DNA from 3 places in the Serratia sp. NFX21 genome. Region 3 is predicted to be linked to each of the others. Evidence: predicted binding sites of a transcription regulator. Region 3 holds the regulator's gene; each other region holds the start of a gene.

Region 1 (7,622 bases), 1.1 Mb from region 3:
GCTGCACCCGCTGCCGCGCATTGATGAGATCACCACCGACGTGGATAAAACGCCGTACGCCTACTACTTCCAGCAGGCGGGCAACGGTATTTTCGCCCGTCAGGCGCTGTTGGCGCTGGTATTAAACGCAGATTTGGCTCTTTAAGGGGGAACCGTCATGACTCACGATAACAAACTGCAGGTTGAAGCGATCAAGTGCGGTACGGTGATTGACCATATTCCGGCGCAGATAGGTTTTAAGCTGCTGACGCTGTTTAAGCTGACCGCCACCGACCAGCGCATTACCATCGGCCTGAATCTGCCTTCAGGCGAGCTGGGCCGCAAAGACCTGATCAAAATCGAGAACACTTTCCTGACCGAGCAGCAGGCCAACCAACTGGCGATGTATGCACCCAAAGCCACGGTTAACCGCATCGACAATTACGAAGTGGTGCGCAAACTGACCCTCAGCCTGCCGGACCATATCGACGGCGTGCTGACCTGCCCGAACAGCAACTGCATCAGCCGCAGTGAGCCGGTGTCCTCCAGCTTTAGCGTGAAATCCCGCGACGGCGACGTACATCTGAAATGCCGCTACTGTGAGAAAGAGTTCGAACATCAGGTAGTGTTGCAGGCAGACTGAGTCTGCGGTTTTCGCCGGGAGACGGCGCTGTTATTCTCCCGGCGACGCCCTATAATGGGGTTTCTGGATAGAACAACCCTCGATTATCAGGAGAAAAAATGCCACGTAACATTAGCACTGAACTCGCCCCGGCAGCCATTGGTCCTTACGTGCAGGGCGTTGATCTGGGCAGCATGATCATCACTTCCGGTCAGATCCCGGTCGATCCTAAAACCGGCGCCGTTGCCGACGACGTGGCCGCTCAGGCACGCCAGTCACTGGAAAACGTTAAAGCGATCGTTGAAGCTGCCGGCCTGAAAGTCGCCGACATCGTGAAAACCACGGTGTTCGTCAAAGACCTGAACGATTTCGCCACCGTTAACGCCGCTTATGAAAGCTTCTTCACCGAGCACAACGCGCCGTTCCCGGCCCGTTCTTGCGTCGAAGTGGCCCGTCTGCCAAAAGACGTGAAAATCGAAATCGAAGCCATCGCCGTTCGTCGTTAATTCCACGACCGCGCACGCGCCCAACGGTCAGCCATCGGCTGGCCGTTTTTATTTCAGGAAAATTATTATTCCAGTTATTTTATAAAGATAACCTCACTTTCAACACATTTACATTCCCACAATAAAAATGCATCTATAATTATTTTTCACCCGGCCGGGACATGACTCTTTGCAGTTTGTTAATCAGACTAATAATCTCAGGAGAATAACCCCATGGCTCAAAGCGTATTGGATTATTTTATCCAACAGGTGACCTATTCCCCCGAAGCGCTGGCGATCGTCAGTCACAATAAGCGCCTCACTTATCGGCAGTTGGATGACGCCAGTAACCAACTGTGCGGATACCTGCAACAGCAAGGCGTCCGCCCCGGTGACTGCGTGCCGCTCATAGCATTACGTACTGCAGAATTCCCGATCGGTATACTGGCCATCCTGAAAGCCGTAGCCAGTTATATTCCCATTGATGCCCGATATCCTGAAAAAAGAATTCAGGATATCCTCAGACAAAGCGCATCAAACACAATAATATTGAGCAACTTATCAATCGATCTTGCAATTAAATCCCCTGGCGTACAAGCCTTTGCCATTGATAATATTACCTCGAATGAACCGTTACCCTTTGAATTAATAAAACCGCAGGGTGATGAGACGGCCTATATTATTTTTACCTCCGGTACTACCGGCAATCCCAAAGGGGTCATGATTGCCCATCATTCACTGTTGAATATTGTCCTCTGGCATAACCAAAAGTTCGCCATGAACCACACAAGCCGTTCAACGCTGATAGCCGGTATTGGTTTTGACGTGGCGCAGTGGGAAATTTGGGCAGCGTTGACCAGCGGCGGTACGTTGTATTTGCCAGAGGAAGAGACCCGCTTGCAGCCTTCTGCCCTGCTCGACTTCTTCGCGCACCACCAAATCACCCATGCTTTTGTGCCCACAGTGTTGGTGGCTGAAATTGTCAGTGCGCCACAGCCGGAAAACCTGGCGTTGCGCTACCTGTTTACCGCAGGGGAAAAGCTCAACCCGGTCGATCTCAGCGGGGTGAGCTACCCGTTGGTGGATTACTACGGCCCGACAGAAGCCACCATCTTCGCCACCTGGAATTTGGTCAGTTGCGCCACACAACACGCTCCTGCCACTATCGGTCGGCCGGTGGCAGATACCGAGATATTCATTCTCGATGATAATCTGCAACCCGTCAGCGGGCAGCAACCCGGCGAGCTTTACATCAGCGGCAGTTGCCTGGCACGCGGCTATCTGAATGATTCGCCGCTCACCGCCGAAAAATTTATTACCCCCGCGCATTTTGCCGGAAAACGGCTCTACCGCAGCGGCGATCGGGCGCGCTGGCTGCCGGATCATCGTGTCCAGTTCCTCGGCCGTATCGACGACCAGATCAAGATCCGTGGTAACCGCGTGGAACTGGGCGAAATAGAAAGCGTCATGGCACAGGTGACAGGCGTGAAGGCCGCCGTTGCTGCCGTTACCCAGCCGCAGGATCCGGCTAACAAACAGATTGTGGCCTTTCTGGTGGCCGATCGGAACGACGCTGGGGTGATCGAACGCGTGAAGCAACATCTGAAAACCACATTGCCATCTTACTTCCTGCCCGCCGAGTACCGGCTGCTGGAACGTCTGCCGATCAACGCCAACGGCAAAACCGATAAGGCTGCGCTGCTGGCCCTTTCCCACGCGGATCAACCTCCGGCAGCAGAAACGCTGACCGGCAGCCGGCAGACCCTTGCCGCTATTTGGTGCCAGCTGTTGGGGACGGAGAATATCCGCGCCGAAGACAACTTTTTCGACATCGGCGGCCATTCACTGCTGGCGGCAAAGTTGGCGACGGCCATCGCCCAGCAAATTGGAGGGAAGGTTTATGTCCGCGATATTTATGAATACCCGACGATAAATCGTCTGGCGCAGGCGCTGGATGAACGCAGCGGCCATGCACTGCCGACGGTGGACAGCGAACCGGTGCGTGCTCTGCAGGACGACGTCTGGTTACCCGCAGACCTCACCATCAATCCGCATTACGACGTATGGCAGATAAGCTCGCCCAGGGCCATTTTGCTCACCGGTGCCACCGGGTTTATCGGTGCGCATCTGCTGGCAGAGCTGCTGACCACCACCCGTGCCGAGTTGTATTGCCTGGTGCGGGAGCGCAGCCGGATATCCCCGCAACAACGCCTCGACGAGATCCTGACTCGCTATCAGATTGCTTTATCCCCCGAGCAGCGCGGCCGCATCCATCTGATCCCCGGCGACGTGGCCGAGCATGATTTCGCCCTGTCACCTGAGCGCTACCGTGAACTCAGCCAGCAAGTCGATATCATTTATCATTCGGCAAGCGCGGTGAACTTTATCCAACCCTATTCTTATATGAAACGCGACAATGTGCAGGGGCTGCGCGAAATCATTCGCTTTGCCGCGCATCAGCGCACCAAACCACTGATGTTGATGTCGACGATTTCGGTCTATAGCTGGGGGCATCTGCACACCGGCAAACGGGTGATGCTGGAAAGTGACGACATCGACCAGAACCTGCCGGCGGTGATCACCGATATTGGCTACGTCCGCAGCAAATGGGTAATGGAAAAAATTGCCGATCTGGCGGCATCGCAAGGCCTGCCGCTGATGACCTTCCGTCTGGGGTACGCCACCTGCCATAGCCGCACCGGCGTCAGTGCCAGCTATCAATGGTGGGGGCGACTGGTGAAAACCTGTATTGCCAGTGGCACGCGGCCTGCGCTGCAGGATTTGCGCGAGGGCCTGACGACGGTGGACTATATGACCCAGGCCATTGCACATGTCAGCCGTAATCCGCTGGCTCTGGGGAAGAAATTCAACCTGATCCACCAGCACCGCAATAACCTGACGCTGCAGGACTTCTTCAGCCTGCTGGAGCGTGAATTTGGCTACCACTTCCATCCGCTGCCCTTCGATCAATGGCGGGCGCAGTGGGAACACAACGGCGATGCGCCGCTCTACCCGTTGCTCAGCCTGTTCAGGGACAATATGGTGAATGGACAATCGACGGTGCAGCTCTACCAAAACACCTACCAGTGGGATTGCAGCAACCTGCAGCATTTCCTGCAGCACAGCGGGATAGAAGAACCACACTTTACCCGGCAGGTGCTACTGAATTATCTGCAGCAGTCTATCGGCGCTCCACAGCCGTCATTGCAGGTTTGAACCTCAAGGCGGGCCCCTGTGGCCCGCCAGTGCACCAGTAGAACATTTTGCCCTTAGCGTTGCGCCATCAGCGGTCATAATTACCCCAGACGCGCCGCAGTTTTGCCCCGTTTTAAGGCAGCGTCCGGTTGGGTTGCACCCAAAGCGGGCCGTCTCCTGCCACAACCTGGCGTTTTCGCGCCATTATCGCCCCTTTATCACCTTGGCACATTTTATGCTGGATCCGTCTACAGCCTGCAATGTCGACGAGGTGACGATGCTAAATATCGATCTGTCCGCTTCACCGTTTTTTGATGAGATGCTTCTGGCTGAGGGTAAACACCGGGGTCATTACGAAGCTTACTGCCATTGGCTGCAACAGGCCGATCACAAGGCCATTCAGCGTAAAAGGGAAGAGGCTGCACTGCTGTTCCATCGGGTGGGAATTACCTTTAACGTTTATGGTGAGGATGATGGTGCCGAACGGCTAATCCCGTTCGACAGCGTGCCGCGCATCATTCCCGCCGGCGAATGGGCGATGCTCGATCGCGGCATCCGCCAGCGCGTCCAGGCGCTGAACGCCTTTCTGCACGATATTTACCATCAACAACATATTCTGAAAGCCGGGATCATTCCGGCGGAACAGGTGCTGGCCAACGATCAATATCAACCCTGCATGCAAGGGGTCGATTTGCACCGCAATATTTACGCGCACATTGTCGGCGTGGATATGGTGCGCGGCGGCGACGGCCAGTATTACGTGCTGGAAGACAACCTGCGCACCCCGTCCGGCGTGTCCTACATGCTGGAAAACCGCAAAATGATGATGCGCCTGTACCCGGAACTGTTCGCCCAGCAGCGTATTGCGCCGGTGGAACGCTACCCGTCGCACCTGCTGCAAACCCTGCGTGAAAGCTCGCCGATTAACGATCCGACCGTGGTGGTGCTGACGCCGGGCCGCTTTAACAGCGCCTATTTCGAGCACAGTTTCCTGGCGCAGCAGATGGGGGTTGAACTGGTGGAAAGCGCCGATCTGTTCGTCAAGGATGGCGCGGTGTTTATGCGCACCACCGCCGGGCCTTGCAAGGTGGACGTGATCTATCGGCGGGTAGACGACGCCTTCCTCGATCCGCTGGCGTTCCGCCCGGACTCGATGCTCGGCGTGCCGGGGCTGCTGTCGGTATATCGCACCGGTAACGTGGTGCTGGCCAACGCCATCGGCACCGGCGTGGCCGACGACAAGTCAATCTATCCGTACGTACCGGAGATGGTGCGCTTCTATCTGCAGGAGGAGCCGATCCTCAACAATGTGCCGACCTGGCAATGCCGTCATAAAAATGAGCTGTCTTACGTGCTGGCCAATCTGGAACAGATGGTGGTGAAAGAGGTTCACGGCGCCGGCGGCTACGGCATGCTGATCGGCCCGGCTGCGACCAAAGACGAAATCGCTCACTTCCGTACCCTGCTGCTGGCCAAACCGCACAACTATATTGCGCAAAACACGCTGGCACTGTCGACCTGCCCGACCTTCGTCAACGACGGCCTCGCGCCGCGGCATATCGATCTGCGGCCGTTTGCCCTCAGTGGTGCGGAAATTCGCCTGGTGCCCGGCGGCCTGACGCGCGTGGCGCTGGCGCAAGGCTCGCTGGTGGTCAACTCGTCGCAAGGCGGGGGAACCAAGGATACCTGGGTGTTGGAGGACGACGCATGCTGAGCCGAACTGCCAGTGAACTCTATTGGATGGCCCGCTATCTGGAGCGGGCAGAAAGCATCGCCCGGGTACTCGACGTCACCAACAAGTTATCGATGATGCCGATCCGTGACAGCGAAGATCAGGATCTGCAGGTGCCGCTCAATCTGACCAGCACCGGGGAGCTGTATGCCGCAGCCTATCCCGACCTGACCATGGCCAATCTGGTCAGTTTTTTTGCCCTCGACAGCCGCAACCACAGCAGCATTTACAGCTGTTTGCAGATGGGCTGGAACAACGCTCACGCGGTACGCGGCAGCCTGTCTTCCGAGGTTTGGGAGTGCATTAACTCCACCTGGATCGAGATGAAGCTGATCCGTCGCCAGGGCATTGGCTCGGTGGGGGCCGATGCTTTCTTCGACTGGGTAAAAGAACGCTCACACCTGTTTCGCGGTGCCATGTTCGGCACACTGCTGCGCAGCGACGCCATGTGCTTTATTCGCCTCGGCACCCTGCTAGAACGGGCCGACAGCACCGCCCGCTTGCTGGGGGTGAAAAACGCGCTGATGGACAGCGACGGCGACCCGGTACGCGAGTATTACCGCATGGATACGCTGCTGCGGGCGGTCAGCGCCCGCGAAGCCTATCACAGTATCTACAAGCAGCAGCTCAGCCGCGACACCATCGCCGAACTGATGATCCTGCGTAATGAGATCCCGCGCTCCCTGCTGGCCTGCGTCGGCGATATGGTGCAGCAACTGGAACAAATTGGTGGCAACAGCGCCAATCAACCGCGCCGGCTGGCACATACGCTGCACGCCGAACTGCGCTTCAGCAGCATGAAGGATCTGAACCGGGTCGGGCTGAACGACTGGCTGGACGCATTTCTTGGGCAAATTGGCGGCATTGCGGAAAGCATCCATCACACCTATCTGGAGGCACAATGAAACTCAACATTGAGCACAATACCCATTATACCTACGCCCAGCAGGTGCAGCGCAGCACCCAGTATCTGCGCCTGACGCCACAGAATTCCCGGCACCAGCGCGTTATCTCCTGGCAACTGACGCTGCCGGAAGATGCGGTGTGCACCACCGATGCCTTCGGTAACGTACTGCACGTGCTGACGCTGGATCACCCGCATCAGGCGATCACCATTCAGGCCCACGGCGTGGTGGAGATTGAAGACGGCGTGGAAGATCAGGTGATGGGGCATCTGTCACCGCTGGTATTCCTGCGCCACAGCCCCTTGACCCAGCCCGACAGTGCGATCCAGGCCTTTGCCCTGCGCTATTACCAACCGCAAGCGGTGCTTGCCGGGCTGGAAAACCTGATGGGCGAACTGCTGCTGAAAATGCCTTACAGCCCAGGTTCCACCAGCGTCACCGACAGCGCGGCCCAGGCGTTCGCCACCGGTACCGGCGTCTGTCAGGATCACACCCACGTATTTCTGGCCTGCTGCCGTAGCCTGAATATTCCGGCGCGCTATGTCAGCGGTTATCTTTACAGCGAAGACTCGACGCACGTCGCCACCCACGCCTGGGCGGAAGCCTGGGTCGACGAACGCTGGCACAGTTTTGACGTTACCAACAACACCCGTCTGCCGAATCAACACCTTAAGCTGGCGGTAGGCATCGACTATCTGGACGCC
Region 2 (7,622 bases), 2.0 Mb from region 3:
GCATCGTGAAAGGCCCAGGCCTGTTGCGAGGCAGGCGCTTGCCAGGCCAGCCAGCGTTGCCAGAACGCGGCAAGATCAAATTGCTCGCCTGTCAGTGACAATGTCACGGGGTGTGGGCAAGGCCCACTTTGGTGCGCCAGCGCTTCAAACCGGCTGGCCGCTTCGCCTTCCCAACTTTGTTGTGTCGGAGCACAGCCCAGGGCGGCAGCGGCGGCGTCAAACAAGCGGCCACAGGAGGAGGCCAGCGGGGTATTAATACCGGCCTTAATCGCTTGCAGCAACGGTCGCCATGGGGAAGCCAACAGCCGTTCGGCCTGAGGGTAGCTTTGCCAGTCCGGTACGAAGCGCGCGAAGTGCGCCAACTGATTGCGCCAGGGTTGCTGAGCCGCAAGATCGCCACCTGGCAGCGCCACCGCGGGCAATCCCCCCAGATGACGACAGCGGCGGTAATCAACCAGCAGACACTCGCCACCCCACAGAGCGCCGCCCTGACCATAACCGAGACCATCCAGCGCCAGGCCGATCACGGCACCGCCTTCCAGTGGCCAACGGTGCTCGGCCAGGCAAGCAGCCAGATGCGCATGATGATGCAGCACCGGGGTCACCGGCAGTGACTGCCGGGCCGCCCATTGGTGGCTGACATAACCGGGATGGGCATCGCTGGCCAGCCGCTGCGGCTGGCAATGGTATAACCCGGTGAAGTGCCTGATGGCCTGTTGCCACTGTTGCTGAATATCCTCTTGCTCCAAATCGCCAAAGTGCGGGCCGAGCAGGGCCTGATTTCCCTGAACCAGGCAAAAGGTATTTTTGCGATCGCCGCCTACCGCCAACAATGCCTGCTGAGCAGGGAAACCGGGCGGTAGCGGCAGGGCGTCGGGAACGAACCCGCGCGCTCGGCGCAGCATTTCATGGCCTTTGGGGAGCAAACGCACCAGCGAGTCGTCTGCGCGTTGCAAGATCTCGCGATCGTGCATTAGCCACAGATCGGCAATGTCGACCAAATCAGCCAATGCCTGCTCATTGGTTAACGCCGGAGCACGGCCAGCGGCATTGCCTGAGGTCATCACCAGGGGGCGCTGTATCGCCTGCATCAATAAATGTTGAATCGGGTTGGCAGGCAACATCAGGCCGACTTCATCCAACCCCGGAGCCACGGCGGCAGACAGCGGCGAGTAAGGGGATTGGGGGACCAGCACCACAGGCGCGGCGGGTGAAGTTAACAATGCCTGTAATTGCGCCAGGCTAACGCCACTTACGCAGCGTACCAGCCAGCCGGCATCCGGCAGCATCACCGCCAGTGGTTTGCCCGGCCGCCGTTTACGCAGGCGCAGCCGTTCGACGGCCTGAGTGTTGGTGGCGTCGCAGGCCAGGTGAAAACCGCCCAGGCCTTTGATCGCCACAATCTGCCCGGCAGCCAACGCAGCAACGGCCTGTTGCAACGCTTCATCCCCCTGATGCTGCGGCTGCCCTGGCGCCAGACAGCTAAACAGCTGTGGGCCGCAATCGCTACAGGCCACCGGTTGGGCATGAAAACGTCGGTCCTGCGCAGAATGGTATTCCCAGGCGCAGTGCGGACAGAGAGTGAAGGGCGCCATGCTGGTTGCCGGGCGATCGTATGGCATGGCGCGAATAATGGTAAAGCGCGGGCCGCAATGGGTGCAGTTGATAAAGGGATAACGGTAACGCCGATCCTGCGGATCGTTCATTTCCCGCAAACACTGTGGGCAGGTCGCGGCATCCGGCACGATCTGGGTTGCCATGGCGCCACTTTGGCTGGGGCGGATACTGAAATCGGTGGGGGCTTGCAACCAGGTAAACGAGCGCTGCTGAATGCGTTCGATTTGTGCCAACGGCGGCGCCTGGTGATGTAATACGTGCAGGAGTATCTCAAGATCGACAGGTTGCACCAGGCGAATTTCCACCCCGGCGCTGTCGTTCCAGACTTCACCACGCAGGTTGAGCTGTTCGGCCAGTTGCCAGACAAAAGGCCGGAAGCCGACGCCCTGTACCTTGCCGCTGATGCGCAGCAGTAATCCTGAATGGGACACTTTTTATTACTCTCTGTGGTTTTTGTAGGGGCGCTGTATGCTGCGCCCGGGTGAATCGGGGCGAATTTCTTCGCCCCTCTACAAAGTGACAGTGCAACTTTACATCACATCTTCTGCTGCGCGACGCAGGCGGGCCTTCATATCGCTGTAGCTCTGTTGCGCGTAGTTTTCCGCCCAGTGCTGATCGCTAATTGCCGCCAGTTTTACCGCGCAGTATTTGGTTTCCGGAGTTTTGGAGATCGGGTCCAAATTCTCCTGGGTCAGCTCGTTACAGGCACCGATCCACCACTGGTAGGTCATATACACCGCGCCCAGGTTAATACGTTCGTTATAGTTGGCACGGCTGATCACCTTGCCACGGCGCGAGCTGACCCACACCAGTTGCTGATCGGCAATACCCAGCGCCTCGGCGTCCTGCGGATTGATCTGCACAAAGCCGGGTTCATCCGCCAGGGTTTGCAGCGCGGCACAGTTACCGGTCATAGAGCGGCAGGAGTAGTGGCCGACTTCACGCACGGTACAGAGCACCAGCGGATAATCTGCATCCGGCACTTCCGCCGGAGCACGCCAGGTGGTGGCGAACAGCTGGCCTTTACCGGTCGGGGTGGTGAACTGGTTGCCCTGATACAGGTAAGGGGTGCCCTGACTTTCCAGCGTGGTACAAGGCCATTGCACATGGCCCAGCTCACCCATTTTTTCGTAGGTGGCCCCATAAAACAGCGGGCAAAGCTCACGCATTTCATCCCAGATTTGCTGGTTATCGTCGTAATGCATCGGATAGCCCATCTCGGTGGCCAGCAGGCTGATGATCTCCCAGTCGCGTTTGACGTTGTACTGCGGTTCAATGGCCTTCTCGAAACGCTGGAACCCGCGATCTGCACAGGAGAACACGCCGCCATGCTCACCCCAGGAGGTGGCAGGCAGGATCACGTCCGCCTGTTCAGCGGTTTTGGTCATAAAGATGTCTTGCACTACCACAAACTCCAGCGCTTCGAACGCGCCGCGCACCAGGCTCAGATCGGCTTCGGTCTGTAATGGATCTTCCCCCATGATGTAGTAGGCCTTCACTTTGCCTTCGTGCACCAAATGCGGGATCTCGGTGATGCGGTAACCGACTTCCGGGTCCATCCTGGCGGCGTCAATGCCCCAGGCGGCGGCGAACTTGGCGCGTACCGCGGCGTCAGTGACCGCCTGATAACCTGGGAACTCATTAGGCAGCACGCCCATGTCGCAGGCACCCTGAACGTTGTTCTGCCCACGCACCGGGCCAACCCCCACGTTGGGCCGGCCCAGATTACCGGTCAGCAAGGCCAGACTGGCGAGCCCTTTGACCACGTCGACCGCCTGACCGAACTGGGTGACTCCCATGCCCCACATGATGGTGGCGGAAGGGGCACTGGCGTAGGTGCGCATCGCCTGGCGAATTTGCTGGGCGCTGACGCCGGTCAGCTGTTCTACCGCTTCCGGTGCGTAATCCGCTAACTGCTGGCGGTAAGCCTCGAAACCTTCGGTGTATTTCGCCACGTAGTCGCGGTCATACAGATTTTCTTCAATCAGCGTATAGGCGAAGGCATTCACCAGCGCCATATTACAGCCGTTTTTGATCTGCAAATGCTGGTCGGCAATGCGCGCGGTTTCGATACGGCGCGGGTCGCAGACGATAATTTGCGCGCCTTTCTCTTTGGCCTTCAGCACCCGGCGAGCCACAATAGGATGCGAATCGGCACAGTTGTAACCGATGACCAGCAGGCATTTGGAGTTTTCGATATCGCCAATCGAGTTACTCATCGCGCCGTTGCCCAGCGTGGCCTGCAAACCCGCTACCGACGGACCATGACAGACGCGGGCGCAGCAGTCGACGTTGTTGGTGCCGACGACCGCACGGGCAAACTTCTGCATCACGTAGTTGGTTTCATTGCCGGTACCGCGTGAAGAACCGGTGTGCATGATGGCGCTAGCACCGTGCTTATCCTTGATCTGCTGTAGCCGCTGTGCGGTGTAGCTAATGGCCTCATCCCAACTGACGGCCTCAAACTTGCCGCCTTTTTCACGGCGGATCAGCGGCTGGCTCAGACGCGGGGTCAGCAGTTTGGTATCGTTGAGAAAGTCCCAGCCGTAATAGCCTTTCAGGCACAGTTCGCCCTGATTGGTCACGCCGTCAGCCGCCTCGGCGCGGATGATTTTTCCGTTGTCGACCACCAGTTTCATTTTGCAGCCTGCACCGCAGTATGGGCAGACGGTTGTGATTTTTTTCATCGGTTCAGTTCCTAAAACAGTGACGACAGGGTGTCGAGCGCGGCGCGACGGCGTTTCTCGGCGTTCATTTCTTGCAGCATGTTGCGATCCACACAGTGCAACGCATTGGTCGGGCAGGTTTGCATACAGGCCGGGCCGCTATCACGACCGATGCACAGGTCGCATTTATGGGCTTCGGCTTTCTCGGTGGTGGCACTCATCACGGCGCCGTTCTGGCGGACAACAGGGCGGGTGATCACTTCCATCGCGCCGTAGGGACAGGCCACCACGCAGGTTTTGCAGCCGATGCAACGCTCCTGCATCACCAGCACCATGCCGTTGGTACGGCTGATCGCCCCATTGGGGCAAACGTTGGAGCAAGGGGCGTCCTCACACTGGCGGCACAGCACGGCGGTGCTGACATTAACGCCTTTGATCACATGCAGACGTGGGGCGAAGCTGGCGGCATTGAGCGCTGAAATGTCCTGGCTTTCGCTGTGCGCCATCACACAGGCAATTTCGCAGGTACGGCAGCCGATGCATTTCTTGGGATCGGCGATGATAAACCGGTTCATCAATAACTCCTGAGTTACCCTTCATCCGGGTATGACTATGGATAGGTTGTGCCTTGGGTTACGCATAAAGCGTGCCAACCCTGAAAATCAAATAAAAGCAGAGGGTTAGCCTGAAGCTGACGAAGTGACCGACGGCATCTCGACACAAATGACGATGCGGCGTCAGACATTCGTCACCACCAGTGGCGGGTAACCGCCATTTATTGGCCAGTCATGTAGCCGCTGGTGCAGGGTGGTCACCGCACGGCGTACCGCGGCGCCGATCGGGTAGTAAAACGCCACCACCTCAGGCTGAATGCCGATAAAGGTGATTTCCGGCACCGTTTCGCGCAGTTGGTCGATCAGGAAATTCAGCGGCAGGTTATGGGTGGTCATGATGAACATGTCGGCAATGTCTTTTTCATCGATCACCCGGGTTTCTCCCGCAGCCAGCCCCATGTCGGTGGCATCGACAATCACCAGCCGCGCAGGGCGCAGTTCGCGGATATGCCCAATGTCATTTTCCGGTGCGGCTCCGCCGTCGATCACCGTCCAGCCGGCGGGGGGATTGCCGGCACAGAGCTCCGCCAGTAGCGGGCCGGCGCCGTCATCGCCCATCATGCAGTTGCCCACACACAATAAAACGTCAGTCATCATGCCTCCGGACCATCAGGTAGATGGCGGGTTCGTTTTCAATCGACTGCAGCAGGGCGATCAACTGTTGGCTCCAGTCTTGCTGTTGGGGGTCCATTTGCGGGGCGGCAGCGCTTAACGCGGTGGCCAGCAGGTGGGTATGGCTACTGTCGATACAGATTTCACCGAAGCGATCGACCCCTTCCAGCTTGCGCCGGGCGGTGCTGGCCGCGGGCAGTTGTTGTACCCAGGCGCGGAAACCGGCCAGCGGGCAGCTGAGTTTGGCTTCCAGACAGTCGATGACGCCAAGATGGTGGCCAATCGCCAGGCTGTAATAGATCACCTCCTGGGCTTTCGGCGGGGCCTTTTTCTCTTGCACGAATTTGCGGCTCAGGGAGTAGAACACCACCTGGGCATGGGAGTGGCTCATAGTCGCAGTTCCCCCCGCAATACCCGTTGATAGATCCCCAGCAGGTTGCCGACAATCTCGCTTAAACGCATATCGTCCTGCTGTTGCAGGTAGGCGCTAATGCGCTGTTCGACCGGCAATGGGCTGTCTGCGGCCAACAGTTGCATAAACTGGTCGGCGATCTGGCGGCCATAGCGATAACCGGCCATCCGCCGGGCTTCGCGATCCAGCAGCACCCGCAGCGGCTGAGGTAATGCCGGGTGCAACAGGCGGGTGGCCTCGCCCTGGGTTTCGTCATGCTGATGGCCTTTGATTTTCTGATCCAACAGGCCGAGTGCCATGGCAAAGCCATAAATGGTGGCGGCCGGCGTCGGGGGGCAGCCGGGGATATAGACATCAACCGGTACGATGCGATCGGTGCCGCCCCATACGCAGTAGAGATCGTGGAAAATGCCACCGCTGTTGCCGCAGGCACCGTAAGAGATGCTGATTTTCGGATCGGGCGAAGCCTGCCAGGCGCGGATCGCCGGGATACGCATGGCGCGGGTGACAGCCCCGGTAAACAGCAAAATATCGGCATGACGGGGTGAAGGAACCACTTTGATACCGAAGCGTTCGGCGTCGAACAACGGGGAAACGGCAGCAAAAATCTCAATTTCGCAGCCATTGCACCCGCCGCAGTCCACGCGATAAACATAGGCCGAGCGGCGGATATCCTGCAGTAAGGTGGTTTTCAGCTTGGCGATACTTTCGTCGAGGGTGATCGGCACCGGCAGGCCATTTTCGTCGCGTGGGCCAATCAGTGGCGGATTCATGAGATGATCTCCCGGGTCAAATGGCGGCCAACGTCAATGCGATCGGCCTGAGTCAGGTTTTGCTGTTGCTTGCACGCCGGGCAGGTTTCAAACTGCGTACGGCGCGTGGCGGTTTCTGTACTGCTTAGCCCGAGTAGCGCCATGGCATAGTCAATTTCCTTCTGCGACGCATAGGCTTTGCCGCATTGACGGCAATGGCAGATGGCAAAGTCGGCCTGCTCGTATAAGTCTTCTTTACGCCACACTGCCAGCTCGAACTGCTGTGAAAGCCGGATGGCGGCGGTGGGGCAAACTTCTTCACAGCGGGCGCAGAAGATGCAGCGCCCGAGAAACAGCTGCCAGCGCACCGTGCCACGGGTCAGATCGGTGGTCATACTCAACGCATTGGATGGGCAAGCGTTGGCGCAGGCCCCGCAGGCAATACATTGCTGTGGGTTGTATTCGGGCTTGCCACGAAAGTTGGGGTCTACAACCAACGGCTGGCTCGGATAGGCGACGGTGGCCGGGCCGGTTTTCAGCACTTTTTTAATCAGTTTCAGCATGATGGGCTCCGGTTAGAACGGTTTGTTTTTCCGTTCGATGCCATAACGCTCAATCTCTTTGTACGGCACTATGATGGACTGGCGCTTGCGCACGTCGACGATGGTCATGCGATCGGTACAGGAATAGCAGGGATCCAGGCTGCCGATGATCAGCGGGGCGTCGGAAACCGTGTTGCCGCGCAGCATGTAACGCAGGGTTGGCCAATTGGCGTAGGTCGCGGCACGGCAGCGCCAGCGGAACAGCTTCTGGTTGTCGCCGGTCATGCTCCAGTGAATATCGTCACCGCGTGGGGCTTCGGCAAAGCCCAGGGCAAAACGGTGCGGAATATAGTTGAACCCATCAACCGCCAGCGGCCCGCTCGGCAGGCTTTGCAGGCCGAACTCGA
Region 3 (7,622 bases):
GACCACCGCCGCGCTGAACGGGCAGATAGATATGGCGGTGGGAAACGTAATTGGTTCCAACATCACCAATATTCTCTTGATCCTCGGCGTTGCCGCGCTGATCCACCCGCTGGCTGCACGTTCTGAAGTGTTGCGACGCGAACTGCCGCTGATGTTGGCGGTCACAGTATTGTGCGGTTTCGTGCTGATGGACGGCACGCTAAGTCGGCTGGATGGCGTGGTGCTGTTGGCCGCCGCCGCCATCTTCATTCTGCTGATGTTGAAAATTGCCCGGCTGGCACAGCGTGAAGGCAACGACAGCCTGACCGTGGAACAAATGGCCGAGCTGCCGCAGGACAGCAGCAACACCGTGGCGGTGCTGTGGCTGGTGCTGGCGTTTATCATTCTGCCGCTGTCTTCCAAAATGGTGGTCGATAACGCCACGGTGATCGCGCACTTTTTCGGTATGAGTGAGCTGGTGGTCGGCCTGACCCTTATCGCTGTCGGCACCAGCCTGCCGGAGCTGGCGACCTCCATCGCCGGAGCACTAAAGGGTGAGGATGATATGGCAATTGGCAATATCATCGGCTCCAACATTTTCAATACGGTGATAGTGCTGGGTGTCCCCGCCCTGCTGTCCCCTGGCAGTGTCGATGGCGCCGCCTTCCACCGCGATTACTGGGTGATGCTGGCGGTCAGCATTGTGCTCACCGCCTTGTGCGTTGGGCGTAAACATCGCATCGGTCATCTGGCAGGGGCTCTGTTATTATGTGGCTTTATTGCGTATCTTGCGGTGCTGTTTTTTAACCCTTTCAGTACTTTCGGCTAAACCGACGAGCGGGAATGAGTATGTCGAACATTCAGTTGCAACCAGGCTTTGATTTTCAGCAGGCAGGCAAAGAAGTGCTGCAGATTGAGCGTGACGGGCTGGCTCAGCTCGATCAATACATCAATGCAGACTTTACCCGCGCCTGCGGGTTGATCGCCGAATGCACGGGTAAAGTGGTGGTGATGGGCATGGGCAAATCCGGCCATATCGGCTGCAAGATTGCCGCCACCTTCGCCAGCACCGGCACGCCTTCGTTCTTTGTCCACCCTGCGGAAGCCAGCCACGGTGACCTGGGCATGGTGTCTGCACAGGATATTGTGCTCGCCATCTCCAACTCCGGCGAGTCCAACGAAATCCAGGCGCTGATCCCGGTATTGAAGCGCCAGCAAATCCCGTTGATCTGCATGACCAACAACCCGGAAAGCTCGCTGGGCAAAGCGGCGAATATTCACCTGTGCATCAAGGTGCCACAGGAAGCCTGCCCGCTCGGCCTGGCACCGACCACCAGCACCACCGCCACCCTGGTGATGGGCGATGCGCTAGCCGTCGCCCTGCTGAAAGCCCGCGGTTTCACGCCGGAAGATTTTGCGTTGTCACACCCTGGTGGCGCTCTGGGCCGCCGACTGCTGCTGCGCGTGAGTGATATCATGCACAGCGGCGATGAAATTCCCCACGTCAGCGCCGATGCATCACTGCGCGACGCGCTGCTGGAAATCACCCGCAAAAATCTGGGCATGACGGTCATCTGTGACGATCTGATGAAGATCGCCGGTATCTTTACCGATGGTGACCTGCGCCGGATTTTTGATATGGGTATCAATCTCAACGAGGCCAGGATCGTCGATGTCATGACGCTCGGTGGCGTGCGAGTGCGTCCGAACCTGCTGGCTGTTGACGCGCTGAACCTGATGCAGCAACGTCATATCACCTCAGTGCTGGTTGCCGATGGCGACCAGTTGCTGGGTGTGGTACATATGCATGACATGCTGCGCGCCGGCGTCGTTTAATTATGGAAGAGAACTCAATGAGTCTGGTTGAAACCTGCTACGGGCCTGTAGAACAAGACGTCATGGCGCGCGCCGGTAAAATCCGCCTGCTGATTTGTGATGTCGATGGCGTGCTGTCAGACGGCCTGATTTTCATGGGCAACAACGGTGAAGAACTAAAAGCGTTTAACGTACGCGACGGTTACGGCATTCGCTGCCTGAAAACCTCGGATATTGAAGTGGCAATTATTACCGGCCGCTCCGCCAAGCTCCTGGAAGACCGCGCAAATACCCTCGGTATTACCCACCTTTATCAGGGGCAATCCGATAAGCTTTTGGCCTTCCGCGAACTGTTGGATACACTGTCGCTAACGGCAGATCAGGTAGCCTATATCGGCGACGACCTGATCGACTGGCCGGTGATGGCCCAGGTTGGCCTGGCGGTCGCGGTAGCAGATGCACATCCTCTGTTGCTGCCACGAGCCCACTATATTACCCGCATTGCCGGCGGCCGCGGTGCGGTGCGCGAGCTGTGTGACATTATTCTTTTGGCTCAGAACAAGCTGGAGGACGCCAAAGGGCTGTCGATATGAGTAAAACCAAACTTTGGATCACCATCCTGCTGGCGGTGATCGCATTGGCGCTGATTGGCTGGAACATGACGGATGTCAATGATGATGCCATGCCGGGACCGGCTAACAGTAAAGACCCGACTTATCAGAGCCAGCACACGGTCACCATAGTGTACAATCCGACCGGCAAGCTGAGCTATAAGCTGGTGGCGGAAGACGTAAAGTACTATGAGGCCGACGAATTAAGCTGGTTTACCCAGCCGGTGATGACGCTGTTTGATGAAAACGCGGTGGCCACCTGGTCAGTTCGCGCCGATCGCGCCAAACTGACTAAAGACCGGATGCTGTATCTTTACGGCCATGTCGAGGTGAACAGCCTGACCACCACCTCACAGCTGGAAAAAATTAAAACAGACAATGCTCAGGTGAACCTGGTGACCCAGGATGTGGCTTCGGATGACGAAGTGACGCTCTATGGGACGAACTTCACCTCTAACGGCATGAAAATGCGTGGGAACCTGCGGGCCAAAACCGCTGAGCTGATTGATAAGGTTAAGACCAACTATGAAATTCAGAACCAACAAACCAAGCCGTAATTTGTTGATCGGCAGCTTGATTTTGGCCGCCAGCGCACCCGCCTGGGCGCTGAAGTCCGACTCCAGCCAACCGGTAAGCATTGACTCACTGAAACAGTCTCTGGATATGCAGAGCAACGTCAGCACCTTTACCGATAACGTGGTGATCAAGCAAGGCACTATCGATATCAAGGCAGACAAGGTTGTGGTGACCCGTCCGGGCGGCGATCAGAACAAAACTTATATCGAAGCCTTTGGCAATCCGGTGACCTTCTATCAGATGCAAGACAGCGGCAAGCCGGTGAAAGGCCACGCGCAGAAGGTCCGTTACGATGTGGCGTCGCAGTTGGTGACCCTGACCGGGAATGCCTATCTGGAACAGCTCGACAGCAACGTAAAAGGCGATCGCATCACCTATCTGGTGCAACAGCAGCAAATGCAGGCGTTTAGCGACAAAGGCAAACGCGTGACTACGGTTCTGGTACCGTCGCAGTTGCAAGACAAAAACGGGCAAAAGAAGAGTAACTAATCACTTATGGCTACACTCATCGCAGAAAACCTGGCGAAAGCCTACAAGGGCCGCAAAGTTGTTGAAGACGTCAGCCTGAAAGTGAAATCCGGCGAGATCGTCGGCCTGCTGGGGCCAAACGGCGCCGGCAAGACCACCACCTTCTACATGGTGGTGGGTATCGTTCAGCGTGATGCCGGGCGTATCGTGATTGACGAAGAAGACATCAGCCTGCTGCCGCTGCACGCCCGTGCGCGCCGTGGCATCGGTTATTTGCCGCAGGAAGCCTCTATCTTCCGCCGCCTCAGCGTGTATGACAACCTGATGGCCGTGCTGGAGATCCGTGAAGATCTCAGCAGCGAGCAGCGAGCAGACCGTGCGGTAGAGCTGATGGAAGAATTCCATATCTCCCACCTGCGCGACAACCTGGGCCAGGCGCTGTCCGGTGGTGAACGCCGCCGCGTCGAGATCGCCCGCGCGCTGGCCGCGAATCCGAAATTCATCCTGCTGGATGAACCGTTCGCCGGGGTTGACCCGATTTCCGTTATCGACATTAAAAAAATTATCGAGCACTTGCGTGACAGCGGCCTGGGCGTGCTGATCACCGACCATAACGTGCGCGAAACGCTGGACGTGTGTGAACGCGCCTATATCGTCAGCCAGGGCAAACTGATTGCCCACGGCACGCCGGATGCTATTCTGGCCGATGAGCAGGTGAAACGCGTTTATCTGGGCGAAGAATTCCGCCTCTGAGTGCCAGCGCGTCCTGATGGACGACTGTTAACGGAAGTAGACTGAAGATTATGAAGCAAGGTTTGCAACTCAGGTTTAGCCAACAACTGGCCATGACCCCCCAGCTCCAGCAGGCTATCCGCCTGCTGCAGTTGTCCACGCTTGAGCTCCAGCAGGAGATACAGCTGGCGTTAGAGAGCAACCCATTGCTTGAACAGAGCGACCTGCACGAAGAAGTCGACGCCAAAGAAACTGTCGAAACCGAAGGTTTGGATACCCGCGAGGCGTTGGAACAAAAGGACATGCCCGAAGAGCTGCCGCTCGACGCCACCTGGGACGAAATTTACACCGCCGGTACGCCGTCCGGTACCCGCACCGATTACAGTGACGATGAGCTACCGGTTTATCAGGGCGAGACCACCCAGACCCTGCAGGATTACCTGATGTGGCAAGTGGATCTGACGCCGTTTTCCGACACCGATGCCGCTATTGCCACCTCAATCGTCGACGCCGTTGACGACACCGGCTATCTCACCGTGCCGCTGGAAGACATTCTGGAGAGCCTGGGTGACGATAATGTGACAATGGACGAAGTCGAAGCGGTATTGAAGCGCGTACAGCGTTTTGATCCAGTTGGCGTCGCCGCGCGCGACCTGCGCGATTGTCTGCTGGTTCAGCTTTCCCAGTACGCTAAAGACACGCCCTATCTGGCTGAGGCACGCCTGATCATCAGTGAGCATCTGGACCTGCTGGCTAACCACGACTTTCGCAGCCTGATGCGAACAACGCGCTCAAAAGAAGATACACTGAAAGAAGCGATGTTGCTGATCCAGTCATTGGATCCCCGTCCGGGTCAGTCGATCAACACCGGCGAATCCGAGTATGTGATCCCGGACGTGCTGGTGCGCAAAGTGCAGGATGTCTGGACGGTCGAGCTTAATAGCGACAGCATTCCACGCTTGAAGATCAACCAGCAGTACGCCGCGATGGGCAATAGCGCACGTAACGACAGTGACGGGCAGTACATCCGCAGCAATTTGCAGGAAGCGAAATGGCTGATCAAAAGTCTGGAAAGCCGAAACGACACTCTGCTGAAAGTTTCGCGCTGCATCGTCGAGCAGCAACAGGCGTTCTTTGAACAGGGCACAGAATTTATGAAGCCCATGGTGCTGGCAGATATTGCCCAGGCCGTGGAGATGCATGAATCGACAATTTCACGCGTGACCACGCAGAAGTTTTTGCACAGTCCGCGCGGCATTTTCGAATTGAAATATTTCTTCTCCAGCCATGTGAATACCGACAGCGGGGGCGAAGCTTCCTCTACGGCGATCCGGGCAGTGGTCAAGAAAATGATCGCGGCGGAAAACCCCGCCAAACCGCTCAGCGACAGCAAGCTGGCCACCCTGCTCTCCGACCAGGGGATCATCGTGGCGCGGCGTACCGTCGCCAAGTACCGAGAGTCTTTGTCCATCCCGCCGTCCAACCAGCGTAAACAGTTGGTTTGACCTCTATTGAGAAGGAAGACATTATGCAGCTCAACATTACCGGACACCACATCGAAATCACCGAACCTTTGCGCGAGTTCGTGAACACCAAGTTCGCCAAACTCGAACAGTATTTTGATCGCATAAATCAGGTGTATGTCGTACTTAGTGTGGAAAAAGTGCAGCAGATTGCGGAAGCGACGGTGCACGTGAATGGAGGCGAGTTGCACGCCACCTCGGAAGACGAGAACATGTATGCTGCAATTGATAGCCTGATCGACAAACTGGCGCGTCAATTGAACAAACATAAAGACAAACTGAAACAACACTGACATTCTGGGCCGTTTCCGTCAGCGGGTACGGCTCAAACGTAGCCTCGGCCATCGGCGCGTTACCTGTATGGGTATCGCGCCGATAAGCCATCAAGGGTTAAACAAGGCGAAAAATCACCTCACAAGCCTCCTGCTTGCTGGTGTGGTTTTAAGTGAAGATGAGATGAACAACGAAACAATGCAATTAAGCTCGGTGTTAAACATCGAGTGCACCAGAAGCTCCGTCCATTGCACCAGCAAGAAACGGGCTTTGGAAATTATCAGCGAACTGGCCGCAAAACAGCTCAACCTGTCATCACAGGTAGTATTTGACGCGGTTCTCACCCGCGAGCGCATGGGCAGTACCGGTATCGGCAATGGTATCGCTATTCCCCACGGCAAACTGGAAGAGGACACACTGCGGGCCGTTGGCGTGTTTATCCGTCTCGACCAACCTATCGCCTTTGACGCCATTGATAACCAGCCGGTCGATCTGCTGTTTGCCTTACTGGTACCTGCCGACCAATGTAAAACCCATTTGCATACTCTGTCGCTGGTCGCCAAGCGCCTGGCCGACAAAACCGTATGCCGCCGCCTGCGTGCGGCGCAAAGTGACGAAGAGCTTTACCAAATCATCACCGAGTAACGCCCGGCTGGCGTGACTTCCAGCCCGGATAACGATACTGTTTAGCCACGATGGATCCCGGTTCGGACAGGGATCCTAAAGTTTCTAACGGTGGCGATAAACGCCACTGAGATGCCAGGGGGAGTTGCCACATGGTGCTGATGATTGTCAGCGGCCGTTCCGGTTCAGGGAAATCCGTCGCCTTACGGGCGCTGGAAGACATGGGTTTTTACTGCGTTGATAACCTGCCCGTGGTACTGCTGCCGCAGCTTGCCAATACGCTGGCGGAACGCAATAGCTCCGCTGCGGTAAGCATCGACGTACGTAACATGCCGGAATCGCCGGAAGTGTTTGAATATGCGATGACTCAACTGCCGGACAGTTTTTCGCCGCAGTTGCTGTTCCTCGATGCCGATCGTAATACGCTGATTCGCCGCTACAGTGATACTCGCCGTCTGCACCCGCTATCGAGCAAGAACCTGTCGCTGGAAAGCGCCATCGATGAAGAGAGCGACCTGCTTGAGCCACTGCGCTCCAGGGCCGATCTGATCATCGATACCTCAGAAATGTCAGTGCATGAACTGGCCGAAATGCTGCGTACCCGCCTGTTGGGCAAACGCGAGCGCGAACTGACCATGGTGTTCGAATCCTTTGGTTTCAAGCACGGTATTCCAATCGACGCCGATTACGTGTTTGACGTGCGCTTCCTGCCTAACCCGCACTGGGATCCGAAACTGCGCCCAATGACCGGTCTGGATAAACCCGTCGCCTCGTTCCTCGATCGCCACACCGAAGTGCACAATTTTATCTACCAGACCCGCAGCTATCTCGAACAGTGGTTGCCAATGCTGGAAACCAACAACCGCAGCTACCTGACGGTCGCCATTGGCTGTACCGGCGGTAAGCACCGTTCAGTCTACGTGGCAGAACAGCTGGCCGACTACTTCCGCTCACGCGGCAAAAACGTGCAGTCGCGCCACCGCACGCTGGAAAAACGCAAACAATGACGGTCAAACAAACG

The links. The regulator sigma-54, encoded in region 3, starts transcription at its own class of promoters, with help from an activator protein. The targets are predictions, from matches to a motif close to GTTGGCACANNTTTCGCTNT.
Region 1: ACNT1W_RS04485 (circularly permuted type 2 ATP-grasp protein) is a predicted target of sigma-54. The motif match lies at 4,504-4,523, and genes of this name have one in related genera.
Region 2: hydN (electron transport protein HydN) is a predicted target of sigma-54. The motif match lies at 4,918-4,937, and genes of this name have one in related genera.

Annotation. Positions count from the first base shown of each region.
Region 1 covers NZ_CP183196.1:956,078-963,699, reverse strand. Annotated here, with positions in the region: gene pyrB (aspartate carbamoyltransferase) at 1-145, shown strand, start outside; gene pyrI (aspartate carbamoyltransferase regulatory subunit) at 158-622, shown strand; gene ridA (2-iminobutanoate/2-iminopropanoate deaminase) at 721-1,107, shown strand; gene ACNT1W_RS04490 (amino acid adenylation domain-containing protein) at 1,321-4,302, shown strand; gene ACNT1W_RS04485 (circularly permuted type 2 ATP-grasp protein) at 4,559-5,995, shown strand; gene ACNT1W_RS04480 (alpha-E domain-containing protein) at 5,989-6,918, shown strand; gene ACNT1W_RS04475 (transglutaminase family protein) at 6,915-7,622, shown strand, end outside.
Region 2 covers NZ_CP183196.1:3,036,997-3,044,618, forward strand. Annotated here, with positions in the region: gene hypF (carbamoyltransferase HypF) at 1-2,048, opposite strand, end outside; gene fdhF (formate dehydrogenase subunit alpha) at 2,148-4,304, opposite strand; gene hydN (electron transport protein HydN) at 4,316-4,858, opposite strand; gene hycI (hydrogenase maturation peptidase HycI) at 5,021-5,491, opposite strand; gene ACNT1W_RS14395 (formate hydrogenlyase maturation HycH family protein) at 5,484-5,900, opposite strand; gene ACNT1W_RS14400 (NADH-quinone oxidoreductase subunit B family protein) at 5,897-6,694, opposite strand; gene ACNT1W_RS14405 (formate hydrogenlyase complex iron-sulfur subunit) at 6,691-7,236, opposite strand; gene ACNT1W_RS14410 (NADH-quinone oxidoreductase subunit C) at 7,249-7,622, opposite strand, start outside.
Region 3 covers NZ_CP183196.1:5,078,777-5,086,398, forward strand. Annotated here, with positions in the region: gene ACNT1W_RS23775 (calcium/sodium antiporter) at 1-808, shown strand, start outside; gene kdsD (arabinose-5-phosphate isomerase KdsD) at 829-1,815, shown strand; gene kdsC (3-deoxy-manno-octulosonate-8-phosphatase KdsC) at 1,833-2,387, shown strand; gene lptC (LPS export ABC transporter periplasmic protein LptC) at 2,384-2,962, shown strand; gene lptA (lipopolysaccharide ABC transporter substrate-binding protein LptA) at 2,931-3,470, shown strand; gene lptB (LPS export ABC transporter ATP-binding protein) at 3,477-4,202, shown strand; gene rpoN (RNA polymerase factor sigma-54) at 4,253-5,686, shown strand; gene hpf (ribosome hibernation promoting factor) at 5,710-5,997, shown strand; gene ptsN (PTS IIA-like nitrogen regulatory protein PtsN) at 6,161-6,622, shown strand; gene rapZ (RNase adapter RapZ) at 6,754-7,608, shown strand; gene npr (PTS phosphocarrier protein NPr) at 7,605-7,622, shown strand, end outside.